DNA from 3 places in the Pseudoalteromonas sp. PB2-1 genome. Region 3 is predicted to be linked to each of the others. Evidence: predicted binding sites of a transcription regulator. Region 3 holds the regulator's gene; each other region holds the start of a gene.

What was found. The regulator sigma-54, encoded in region 3, starts transcription at its own class of promoters, with help from an activator protein. The targets are predictions, from matches to a motif close to GTTGGCACGNNNNTNGNNT.
Region 1: the regulator sigma-54 is predicted to act here: its motif matches at 1,614-1,632, upstream of L0Z67_RS02030 (LiaF domain-containing protein).
Region 2: the regulator sigma-54 is predicted to act here: its motif matches at 1,939-1,957, upstream of flgB (flagellar basal body rod protein FlgB).

Annotation. Positions count from the first base shown of each region.
Region 1 is NZ_CP090667.1:420,594-424,836, reverse strand. Features, by position in the region: gene L0Z67_RS02050 (methyl-accepting chemotaxis protein) at 1-125, shown strand, start outside; gene L0Z67_RS02045 (hypothetical protein) at 110-322, opposite strand; gene L0Z67_RS02040 (YqaE/Pmp3 family membrane protein) at 566-724, opposite strand; gene L0Z67_RS02035 (BON domain-containing protein) at 786-1,352, opposite strand; gene L0Z67_RS02030 (LiaF domain-containing protein) at 1,682-2,341, shown strand; gene L0Z67_RS02025 (VOC family protein) at 2,450-2,866, opposite strand; gene pmbA (metalloprotease PmbA) at 2,997-4,243, opposite strand, start outside.
Region 2 is NZ_CP090667.1:922,535-926,777, reverse strand. Features, by position in the region: gene L0Z67_RS04335 (flagellar hook protein FlgE) at 1-405, opposite strand, end outside; gene L0Z67_RS04330 (flagellar hook assembly protein FlgD) at 423-1,079, opposite strand; gene flgC (flagellar basal body rod protein FlgC) at 1,084-1,500, opposite strand; gene flgB (flagellar basal body rod protein FlgB) at 1,503-1,874, opposite strand; gene flgA (flagellar basal body P-ring formation chaperone FlgA) at 2,159-2,740, shown strand; gene flgM (flagellar biosynthesis anti-sigma factor FlgM) at 2,817-3,119, shown strand; gene flgN (flagellar export chaperone FlgN) at 3,116-3,544, shown strand; gene L0Z67_RS04300 (hypothetical protein) at 3,854-4,123, shown strand.
Region 3 is NZ_CP090667.1:3,173,175-3,177,417, forward strand. Features, by position in the region: gene lptA (lipopolysaccharide transport periplasmic protein LptA) at 1-120, shown strand, start outside; gene lptB (LPS export ABC transporter ATP-binding protein) at 117-842, shown strand; gene L0Z67_RS14795 (RNA polymerase factor sigma-54) at 951-2,450, shown strand; gene hpf (ribosome hibernation promoting factor) at 2,477-2,764, shown strand; gene ptsN (PTS IIA-like nitrogen regulatory protein PtsN) at 2,768-3,220, shown strand; gene rapZ (RNase adapter RapZ) at 3,221-4,066, shown strand; gene L0Z67_RS14815 (HPr family phosphocarrier protein) at 4,080-4,243, shown strand, end outside.

The sequences.
Region 1 (4,243 bases), 900 kb from region 3:
TTGCGGCTATTAATCATTTAGTGAATAGCACAGCAGATCATGCTCATGAATTGGCTGATGAAGCCCGTGATTTGAATGAATTAGCAGTGTCACTAAATAGAACTGTTAATCAGTTTAAATTATAAAGATAAATTGCTGATGTGATTAAAAACCCGATATCACCTGAAGATGATAATATCGGGTTTTTATCGTCAGCCTTCCCTGTTACCTGTGGTGCAACTGCTTTCGCATGATCCATAAAGTCTTGCCACTGCTGCTTATTCCATAAAGCAACTCCTTGCTGATCCGTTCCTTGTTTTGATTGCGTTTGTACTTGTTCCATATAGTCACCTCCTTACGCTAGCTTCATCCATTTTAGGTTCCTTACCATTTGCTGCTCCTTAGCAATTATCCTTTCACCTTTTCCATAAAGCGTTGCCATTGTGCGCTTGTCCATAACGCCTTGTTACTTCCTTGCTTTCCATTGTGCTTTGCTACGTTTTCCATTATGTAACTCCTTGCGGTTTATAATCCGTTACTCCTACAGCGTTTCCTTGCTGTGCTCCTAAATCATCCTTGTGTGCAATTATCGTTTAGCAATAATATACACAGCATGAATCAAGCCTGGAATGTACCCTAATAGAGTTAAAAGAATATTAATCCAGAATTGTGCACCTAAACCTACCTGTAAAAATACACCTAATGGGGGAATTAAAACTGACAATATAATGCGAATTAAATCCATGATTCACTCCTTGAAAATAAAATAAAAACCCAGCCAAAGCTGGGCTTTCATTAATTACTTATTATTCAGCAACAATCGTTAATTCATCGATTACTTTGCGAACATCTTCAGCATTTTCTGCAATGCTTACTGCAAGTTGTTTTTCAGCTTCAGATTCAACGGTACCTTTAAGGGTTACAACACCATTATCAGTATCTACATCGATATCAGTACCACCTACTTCTGAGTTAAATAGGAAGCGTGTAGTAATTACAGTGCTGATTTTTGCATCTGTTAAGTCACTTTCAGCTGAGTCGCCCATATCTTTTTTGGCGTGCTTAGTCTTCATGTCTTTTACAACTGTAAGCTTGTTTTCAACATCAGTTACGCCGTCTAAGCTCAGTACTAGCTCTTCCGCTAATTCTTTATCAAGCTCACTTTTCACTTTACCAGTTAGTACAACCTTGCCATTTTTTACATCTGTGTTGATATCAAAGTTGTTTAGATTTGTGTTCATTAAAAGAACAGTTTCTGCCTTACCATCAATCCAAGCATCTTTACTTTCATTTTCCCAGCTGCTTGCCTGAGCTGACATGCTAGTAGCACCAATAACTAACGCGGCAATCATAGACTTGTTGAATGTATTCATAATCTTTCTCCTTTTGATTAAAGACGAATTAACTAATGCGACTTTAATGCCAACTATTTAACCCTTATATATCAACACCTTATGGATTTAGTCATATAATGGTTATATTCTTCTCGGTAACAATTTACAGGCTGCTCGGTAATAAGTTCACAATGTTGCAAAAATGACCAATTAGTTGCAGATAATATTAATCTATGGTTAATTTAACGAAGTTACTAACAAGCCAAAAAACACAATACATTGATTTTTATATAAATAAACTTTGGCCTGAGCTTTGCTACATATCCAATAACAGAACAATCACTTTATAATTACAACAGGGAACTACCATGGCCGTTAAACTTGAAGATCGCCCAATCGATCAAGTAAGAGAAGAAGTCATCGATCAACTCATTTATAACTACAGTCATGCCGTTATTTCAGCTGAGGCATTTGAACGCCGACTAGATCAAGCAATGGCAGCCACCAGCAACGAAGTACTTGTTGAGCTTGTTGCTGACTTAGCGCTAAAAGCTGATACTGATTACAAATCACATAAACATGCTCAATTTAAACCTCACTACAGTCATAGCAATGATAATGAAAACTTACAGTTACGTAGTATTCTTGGTTCAAATGAACGCAGCGGCCAGTGGCTTGTGCCAAAAGAAATTCACCTCACAAACTGCCTAGGTTCAATTGAGCTCGACTTTAGTGAAGCGATTTTCCAGCATCAGCATGTCACTATTTACGTAAACTGTATTTTAGGTAACGACGAGATCTACGTGCCTGAACATGTCAATGTGGTATCTAAACTGTTTAGCGTTATTGGCAGCGTAGAAAACAAGTCAGTTGCTCTAAATAAAGGTCAGGGCCCAACCATTACCATTGAAGGTAACGTATGGCTAGGCTCAGTGGAGATCAAAGTAAAGCGTACCATGAAAGAAAAGTTCATCAGCTTTGCCAATAGCCTAAAAGCCAGTTGGAAAGAAATGAATAGGGTGCAGTAAAAGTTGCGAGGTATTGTAGGCGCGATTTTACATCGCGCAATAGGTAACCAATGACGCGGGGTCAACCCGCAGCTACAACTACCGCGCGACATAACTTTCACGGCAACATCAAAGATCATTATTCCTTTCACTTGGAATATCACTGAAATACTCTACAAACTCAACTTCAAAACCTGCGGGGTCGATAAAGTAAACATTTTTTCGGTATGGATTTTCTGGACCCCGTTTATCAATTTCATAACCGGCTGAAACAAGACGTTCAATGACGGCGTTAATGTCGTTTGTCACATAAGCAAAATGGGCAAGGCCAACTTGATGACCCGCTAAATCACGATTTTCATCTTCACCGTTATCACTCAGTGCAAGGTATTGGTAATCATCACCAAAGTGCAGCCATTTGCGTGGTTTGCCAGACCATGTGCTGTCACCTTGACTACGCACACGCCAGTGCGGGAATGCGACTTTATAAAAGTGCAGCATGGCATCAACATTACTAACAACAAGGTTTACGTGTTCTAAATACATGATGGATTTCCTTTTTATTTTTAAACTGCCACCAAGATAAAACCTCAAGTTAAGTTTAGGTAAAGCGCTTTTTCAAATAAAAAAACCCCACTAAAGTGAGGCTTTTAAAAAATGATTAGTTATTTATGAATTAACTACCCGCAATCTGCATTTGTTCAATTAATACAGAGCCTGTTTGAATACCGCCACGGCGCTCGATGTCACCACCTAAGCCAACGACCGCTTTAAACATATCTTTTAAGTTACCAGCAATGGTGATTTCACTTACTGGGTATTGAATTTCGCCACTCTCAACCCAGAAGCCCGCTGCGCCACGTGAGTAATCACCAGTCACTGTGTTCACACCTTGGCCCATAAGTTCAGTCACTAATAAACCTGTGCCCATGGTTTTTAATAGCGCGTTCAAATCAGCATGCGTTTGCTCAACTAACCAGTTATGAATACCACCAGCATGACCCGTTGGTGCCATAGACAGTTTGCGTGCTGCATAGCTTGCTAACAGGTAAGTTTGCAGCTCACCACCTTGAATAATTTCACGATCAACGGTTTTTAAACCTTCAGCATCAAACGGTGAAGACGCTAAACCTTTTAATAAATGCGGGCGCTCAGAGATATTCACACAATCGCTAAAGACTTTAGTCCCTAAGCTATCAAGCAAGAAACTCGATTTACGATAAAGCGCACCACCGCCAATCGCCGACACTAAATGACCGAATAATGAATTGGCAATATCTGCTCTAAAGATAACAGGCACTTTCATAGTACCGAGCTTTTGGCTATTAAGTTTAGCCAAGGTTTCTGTTGCCGCTTCGAGGCCCACTTTTGCAGCGTCGTTTAAATCATCTTTATGGCGCGCTACAGTATACGCAGAATCGCGCTGCATTTGCTCGCCTTCTTTACCAATCACCATAGTGCTAATGCTATGACGCGTGCGCGGGTAACCTGCAACCATGCCATGGCTGTTACCATAAACACGTAAACCTTGGTGAGAAGAAAAACTCGCCCCATCTGAATTGACAATACGCTTATCGGCGTTTAGTGCCGCCTGCTCTGCTTGATGACAAAGTTCAATACCTTGCTCTGGGCTTACTTCCCACGGGTGGTATAAATCTAAATCGAGCGGCGCAAACTCAAGTAGCTCTTTATCAGCGATTCCATTGTATGGATCATCAGAAGTGAATTTTGCGATATCAATGGCTTTTTCGACCACTGTACGTAATGTTTTAGGGTTTAAGTCGGCCGTTGAAGCAGAGCCTTTGTTATTACCCACATAAACACTGATACCTAAGCCACCGTCTTGGTTAAACTCTATTGTTTCAACTTCGCCCATGCGCGTGCTGACAGACAAACCTGAGGTGCTCGACATCGCCGCTTCTG
Region 2 (4,243 bases), 1.4 Mb from region 3:
ACCTGGGATGATCTCAGCTTCGCCAGCCGCATCAGCATCACTCACACCATAACCTTGCAGCTTTGCCCCATTTGCATTAACAATATTAAGCTCGTTATCTAGGGTAAATTGCCCTGCTTGCGTATAAGCAATACGGTTACCTTCAGAGATAGCAAAGAAACCTTGACCATCAATTGCAATATCAAGTGCGTTACCTGTTCTAACAATATCACCACCGGTTACAAAGTCTTCTTTGATATCTGAAACACGTACACCGCTACGGCTACCACCATTGTAAACCGCGGCAAATTCTGTATTACCTGTTTTATAACCAGAAGTTGATGAGTTAGCGATATTATTACTTGTTACTTCTAACCCTGTTTGAGTGCTTTTAAGGCCGCTTAAACCTATATTAAACATAGACATAATTATTCCTCTTCAGTCTAAGCAACTTGATTAATATCGGTTAAGGCAAAATTACCTAAGCCATCAACTTGCAATAAAATATCGTCGCTGCTGCTACCCACAGAGACGCGTTCTACTTCACCATTTAGCCAAGGTGTTAGGCGTTGTGAAACACCATTGGTAGTCGAAAAAGCATTAATCGAATAGCCACCCGCATCTTGTTCATCAAATTCGAAATTCAAAGAACCCACACCACTGTATGCCAACTGTTTTTCTTCAACTAACTGGCCATTACTGTCATAAAGTTGCACAGTGACTGAATCAGCAGGTGTTGATAAGTTAACAAGACCCGACACTTTGCCCTCTTTTTCTAAAGCCACCACATCCGCTGGCACTGTCACTGTTTCACCAACTAAGTTAGTCGCTTCAAGGACTAACATGCTGCTACTGTTATCTAAACTCGCACTGGTGTTATTTTTTATACTTTGTAATGATTCAACATTTGAGAATTCAGCTAGTTGGCTAACATATTCGGTTCCGTCCATAGGTTGTAACGGGTTCTGATTACTGATCTGTGCCACTAGTAACTCTAAAAACATGGTCGACATTTCTTCTGCCGAGTTAACATTCCCTGAAATACTTGAGCTTACATTGGCAGCATTATTATTGCTTTGTGTGGTATTTGCGATATCCATGGTGCTACTGTCCTAATTTAAGAATGCTTTGCTGCATGCTGTTAACACGCGACATAACATCAACGGATGTTTGATAACTACGACTTGCTGACATCATGTCTGCCATTTCTTCAAGTACATTGACGTTTGAATAGAAGACATAGCCATCATCATTGGCAAGTGGGTTGTTAGGCTCATAACGTTGCTCAACAGTACGATTAGACTCTGTCACACCCATGGTATTAACAGCAGCCGCAACATTTTGCTGATCAAAAGAGTCTTTATACATGGCAGAAAAAACCGGTTTAAGCGCCTTATATGCGCCCTCTTCGGTAGACGCCGCTGTGTCAGCATTAGCAAGGTTAGAAGCAATGGTATCTAAGCGCATCACTTGAGCACGCATTGCACTGCCGCTAATGTCATAAATAGAATTAAAAGACATTATTAATTTCCTTTGATTACTTTATGCAGGCCACTGATTTTCATGTTTAGAAAGGTCATACTGGTCTGAAAATCCATACTGTTGTTAGAGAATTTTGCCTGCTCGACATTGAGCTCTACGGTATTACCATCACTGGATGCTTGATACGGCACACGATACATCAGCTCATTGGCAGTGATTCCCGCAAAGCCTACATCATTGTTATGCTCCATACTCGCTGCGACATCGCCCAAAATTTGCTGGTAATCCACATCTCTGGCTTTAAAATTTGGGGTATCAACATTTGCTAGGTTACTTGCGATCACCTCAGCTCTGTCTATTCTCAACTGCATAGCAAATGGGTGTACGCCTAACGCTTTATCAAATAATGCCATTGTTGCCTCAACTGACTACGTCTTGTATGCTCGTTTGCACATTTTGAATTCGGTATAAGGCTATTAACAACCTTTATGCCAAATTTTATAAGACATATTTTTCAATGAGTTACTGTAATAAATTTAATCTAAGGCGCGCTAAAGCGGAAGCAATACTTCCGATACGGAATGGTGCTTTTTTCCTCTTTTTTGGAATTATTTCCTTATTATTTTCAGCTAATGTCTTAGCAAGCAATTTTCAAAAAGAGATTAAACGGTATATAAATAGCGAAATAACTCATTACTTGGGCAGCATAAACAAGCAAAGTCAGCAAAAAAAAATTGCGTTATACATACCAGCTGCAGCAAAAGAGCTTAGCTGTGATCAGTTATCAATAAACAGGGTAAAACCCAATTCCATTCCCGCAGGTAGAATTCGTCTGACCCTCAGCTGTGCAGATCCTATTTGGCAATTTAGAGCCACCGCAAAAGTTGATCTGTGGCTCAATTTAGTCGTTGCTAAACGTGACTTACAACGCGGCGAAGTGTTAAGCAATGAGTTACTAAACTATGATTCGATTAATATTGCAAAACACGTTTACGGTATGGAAACGAGCACAAATGAATTGATTGGAATGACAGTTAAAAGAAACATCAAGCAAGGCGATTTAGTCACTCGCAGACAGCTCGAAAATAACTACCTAGTCAATAAAGAGCAGCATATAAAACTTCTCATCAGCACAAGCTCCTTTACTGCAAGCGTAAAAGCAATTGCACTTGAGGAAGGGATTAAAGGCCAAATGATCAAAGTAAAAAACCTCAGTTCTGGTAAAATTGTTGAAGGCCAAGTGATTGATAAAGGGGTTGTGAAAGCAACACTTTTATAAATTTAAAAATAAATTTAAGAAATCGATAAATTGGGTCGCTTTACAAAATTAGTAGAAAATTAATTGGGGATTGATAATGAACATAAACAACAAAGGTAGCAGTAGTCATGTTGAGCAAGCTGCAAAAGTGAACAACTTTATTGATGCGGGCAGTCAAGATATCAGTAAAAAATCTCACACAGCGGCGAACAAGCAAGCAAGCGCAGAACAAATTAGTTCGCTTAGTAAAACAATCGATAATACCTTTGAAGACTTAGCGTCAAAGCCTGATGTTGACCTTGAAAAAGTAGCAAAAGTAAAAGCCGCTATTGCTAATGGTGAGCTGTCGCTTGACCAAGATACATTAATTAATGCCCTACTAGAGTTTCATAAAAAATGACCATAAACAGCATTAAGCAGTTTATTGAAAGCCTACAACACGATGTACGCAAACTTGATTCACTCATTAGTGCACTTGAACAACAGTATGTGCTTCTAAGCGAACGAGATACAACATTACAACAGCACAACGCCAAGATGTCTGCTGTTTTACAGTCTTTAGATAAAAACCATCTAAGCCGTGATAGCTATTTACAAAGTTTAGGGCTTGCACAAGGTAAAGAAGGCTTAATGACGTTAGTTGAAAAGTTGCCAAAAGAAATTAAACAAACAACACAAACATTAATGCAGCAGTTAGTCATTAAATCAAAGCATTGTCAGGCACTTAACGAACGTTCAGGTTTATTATTAGCCCGACAAAAACAGTTACTGCACAGACTAACAGGCACACAAAGCAAAACCGCTTACCCTGAATCACCTTTTTAATTTTTATGCCTCCCCTAGCATCACATCAGTTCATTGGTGTGGTGCTTTCTATTTTACGTATAGTTAAGTTGGGATAATCAAGCGATTAGAAGCAACGCACTAGAATATAACTATCAATTGTCTCCCTACGGGATTTGATAGTAAGAAAGGGTTGGCTTCTACTTGTTTTAGCAACAATACCACTCTTATTTATATTGTTATTTAGTATAAATTGAATTAAATCAGTGATTAATTTATCTTGCTAGTATTATTAAATACACAACTAAACGAGTAGCTTTAAGACTCACTATACTTATATGGAGATTTAAAATGTCATTCATTTCTAAATTAGGTAAAGGCCTCAAGGGAGCAATTAACGCAGTCAATTCTGATGAGTATCAAGTGAACGGTGTAAAAGTGACATGTATTCATTGCAGCCATAATCGGTTTGAGTTAGGTGACGCTCAATTAAACACAGCTGGCATGACTTTTCTAAATTTAGATTGGGCTAACAGCACAGCTTCCTTGTTATCATGTAAAAAGTGCAGTTTTATAATGTGGTTTGCTAAAGAGCCAGAAAAGTTAATTAAAAGCTCCTAAAGGTTTTCGTGGTAGAGTGAGATCTAATTACTTTTGGCCGTTATTACGATAAATATAAAAAATTTGCATATTATGGCTAAGCTGGAATTCAACAAACGTCAGTAATACAGATCATCATAA
Region 3 (4,243 bases):
ATAACTTACGACATGGAACAACAACTCATTAGTGCTGAAAAAGACGAAAATTCAACGGATCGTGTGCATACAATCTTAGTGCCTGTTGATAATAAAAAAGATGATAAAGGCCAGCCATGAGTACATTAAAAGCAGAGCTGTTAGCAAAGAGCTATAAAGGCCGCCAAGTTGTCAAAAATGTGGGACTAGAAGTCGAAGCTGGCAGTATTGTTGGCCTACTAGGCCCTAATGGTGCAGGTAAAACCACCACCTTCTACATGATTGTAGGGCTAGTGCCAAGCGACAAAGGTAAAATTAGTATTGATGACAACGACATCACTTTATTACCCATGCACAATCGCGCTCGATTAGGTATTGGCTATTTACCCCAAGAATCATCCATTTTTAGAAAGTTGACGGTCTACCAAAACCTGATGGCGATTCTTGAAACACGTAAAGATCTTAAAAAACAGCAACGAGAAGAAACACTCAATAACCTGCTTGATGAATTTAGTATTCAGCACATTCGAGATAGCCAAGGTATGGCGCTATCAGGAGGCGAGCGTCGCCGTGTTGAAATCGCGCGAGCATTAGCCGCAGATCCAAAATTTATTCTGCTAGATGAGCCTTTTGCTGGTGTTGATCCAATTTCAGTGTTAGATATAAAGAAAATTATAGAGCATTTGAAAAACCGTGGTATCGGTGTACTAATAACTGACCATAATGTTCGAGAAACCCTTGATGTTTGTGAAAAAGCCTACATTGTTTCTCATGGGGAGCTAATTGCATCAGGCACGCCTGAACACGTATTAGCAGACCAAACCGTACGCGATGTTTATCTAGGCGAGCAATTCAGGTTGTAACCAATACACCACCGACTAGAGCATCTGCTAGACTTACAATAATGACAACATATTGATATTGACTCAAAGTAGTATCAATAAATGATTTAAAAGGATTGTTAGGGATACATGAGGCAATCATTACAGCTGCGCATGGGCCAGCAACTTACAATGACTCCACAACTGCAACAAGCCATTCGCTTATTGCAACTTAGTACATTGGATCTCCAGCAAGAAATACAAGAAGCGCTTGATAGTAATCCTCTACTTGAAGTGGAAGAAGCGGATTACAGTGAAGACGCAATCGGTAAAAACGAACAAAAATCTGACTCTGATGATTCACAAGTCACTGCTACGGCAGAAGAAGCACCAAGTGAGTACGAGCAAGAAAGCAGTGATGCACTCAATAAAGATACCGTTAGTGACGACCTAGCAATGGACGTCACGTGGGATGAGTACATGAGTGCAGCTCCTTCAACCTCTTCAGGGCCAATGCCAGAAGATGAGTCTATTTATCAAGGTGCGTCAACCGAAACTCTCCACGAATATCTGATGTGGCAACTACAGTTGACCCCATTTAGTCCAACTGATGAAGCAATTGCTGTTGCTATAGTCGAAGCTATTGATGACTCAGGTATTTTAACCGTCAGTTGTGAGGATATTGTTGAAAGCTTTAATCAAAACGATGATGAAGAAGAAGAAATAGAACTTGATGAAGTCGAAGCGGTCCTAAAAAGAATACAGCTATTTGATCCTGTCGGCATTGGTGCTCGCAGTTTACAAGAGTGCCTATGTATTCAACTTCGTCAATTCGATGCAGATACACCTTATTTGGCTGAAACTAAAATGGTTTTATCTGAGCACATCGAATTATTAGCAAGTCGCGACTATCGTACTTTGATGAAAAAGACTAAGCTTAAAGAAAACGAGCTAAAAGAAGTCATGACGCTTATCCATAGCTTGAACCCTAAGCCCGCGGATAGCATCGTACGTGAAGAGTCTGAATACGTCATACCCGACGTATCAGTAAAAAAAGTAAAAGGTCGTTGGGTCGTTGAGCTTAACCCTGACTGTATGCCAAAGATCAGAGTGAATAGCCAATATGCGGCTATGTCACGCTCTGTAAAATCAAGCAGCGACAGTCAGTTTATTCGCTCTCATCTGCAAGAAGCTAAGTGGTTTATTAAAAGCTTAGAGAGCCGGAATGATACTTTATTAAAAGTAACGAACTGTATTGTTCAACAACAACAGGCTTTCTTTGAACACGGCCCTGAGGCGATGAAACCGATGGTGCTAAATGATGTCGCTGAAATGGTCGAAATGCATGAATCGACGATTTCACGGGTTACAACGCAAAAATATATGCATACCCCAAGGGGTATTTTTGAGTTGAAATATTTCTTCTCAAGCCACGTCAGCACAGAAAATGGTGGCGAGTGTTCATCAACGGCAATACGCGCTTTAATCAAAAAGCTTATTGCCGCAGAAAACTCAGCGAAGCCATTGAGTGATAGTAAGATTGCAGATATATTGGCTGAGCAAGGAATTAAAGTAGCTAGACGTACAATTGCAAAATACCGAGAGTCTCTAGCAATACCGCCGTCTAATCAGCGTAAAAGCTTGATTTAGACGTTTTACATAGAAGGAAAATGCTTATGCAACTAAACCTAACTGGTCGTCATGTAGAAATCACAGATTCATTAAAAGACTATGTAAACACCAAGTTTGCGAAACTAGAAAGGCATTTTGATCATATTAATAATGTTCATGTCATTTTAGACGTAGAAAAATTAAGTCAAAAAGCAGAAGCAACTTTACATGTAAACGGAGGCGAACTGTTTGCCTCTACAGAGCATCAAGATATGTACGCGGCCATCGACTCGCTAATTGATAAGCTTGATCGCCAAGTAATTAAACACAAAGAGAAATTAGCTCGACACTAAATTATGAAACTTAGTTCACTTACTAGCCAGGACTGCAGCAAAGCTGCGGTCCTTTTTAATAGCAAAAAAAGAATTCTCGAATTTATCAGCGAACTCGCTCATGAGCAGCTTCCTCATCTATCGCAGCAAGATATTCTTAATGCTTTACTCAATCGAGAAAAATTGGGGAGCACAGGAATTGGTAGAGGTATTGCTATTCCGCATGGTCGTATGTCAGGTGCTGATAAACCGCATGCGTTTATTATAGTGAGCGAATCTCCAATTAACTTTGACGCAATTGACAACCGCCCTGTTGATATTTTTGTTGCACTCATCGTACCTGATGGAGACTGCCAACTTCATTTAAAGACCTTATCAACAATTGCTGATAGACTAAAAGACAAAGAATTTTGTAAACAGTTACGCAGCGCTAAAACCGATCAGGAACTGTTTCAAGTTATTGCATCAGAGGCATAAATGGAATTAATTATTATCAGTGGCCGTTCTGGCTCAGGTAAATCAGTCGCTTTACGAGTCCTTGAGGATCTTGGTTATTATTGCGTTGATAATATTCCTGTAAACCTATTACCTTCGCTAGTGCGCAGCGTCTCTGATAATTACGACAAAATAGCAGTCAGTATCGACGTACGTAACCTGCCAAAAGAGCAACAAGAATTTAATGATATTCTTGAATACTTGCCAGGTTTCGCCAATCCAACCTTATTTTACCTTGATAGTGATGATCAAACACTCATTAGACGTTTCTCTGAGACAAGACGTTTACATCCGCTTTCTTTAGATTCTTTACCACTCGATTTAGCAATTAAGCAAGAAAAAATACTGCTCGATGTACTAATTACCCGCGCCGACTTTATGATCGACACAACGGATTTAAGTGTACATCAGCTAGCAGAGTCAATTCGTGAGAAGATTCTCGGTAAAAAAGACAAAAAGCTTATTATTACCTTTATGTCATTTGGCTTTAAGCATGGTATCCCGAAAGAAGCTGACTATGTATTTGATGCACGCTTTTTACCAAACCCACACTGGGAGCCAGATCTTAAGCCACTTACGGGTCTCGACCAACCAGTTAAAGATTACCTTGCAAGCCATAGCATAGTGCAAAAATTTACTTGGCAGATTCAAACCTTTGTGCAAACGTGGTTACCACACCTTGAACGTAATAACCGCAGCTATTTAACGATCGCAATTGGCTGCACAGGTGGACAGCATCGCTCGGTTTACTTAGCACAGACGATTGGTGAAAGTTTCGCGAAAAGCCATGCGAATGTAAAAATTCGCCATCGTGAGCAAGACTTATAATAAGGGCTTTAACATGTATGCTGAAAATACGTTTTTAATTCAAAACAAACTTGGCTTACACGCTCGGGCAGCAACTGTACTTGCACAACTTGCACTTCAATTTGATGCTAAAATTATGTTATATCAAGATGACAAAGAAGCTGAAGGTGACAGTGTACTTGCTCTAATGTTATTAGA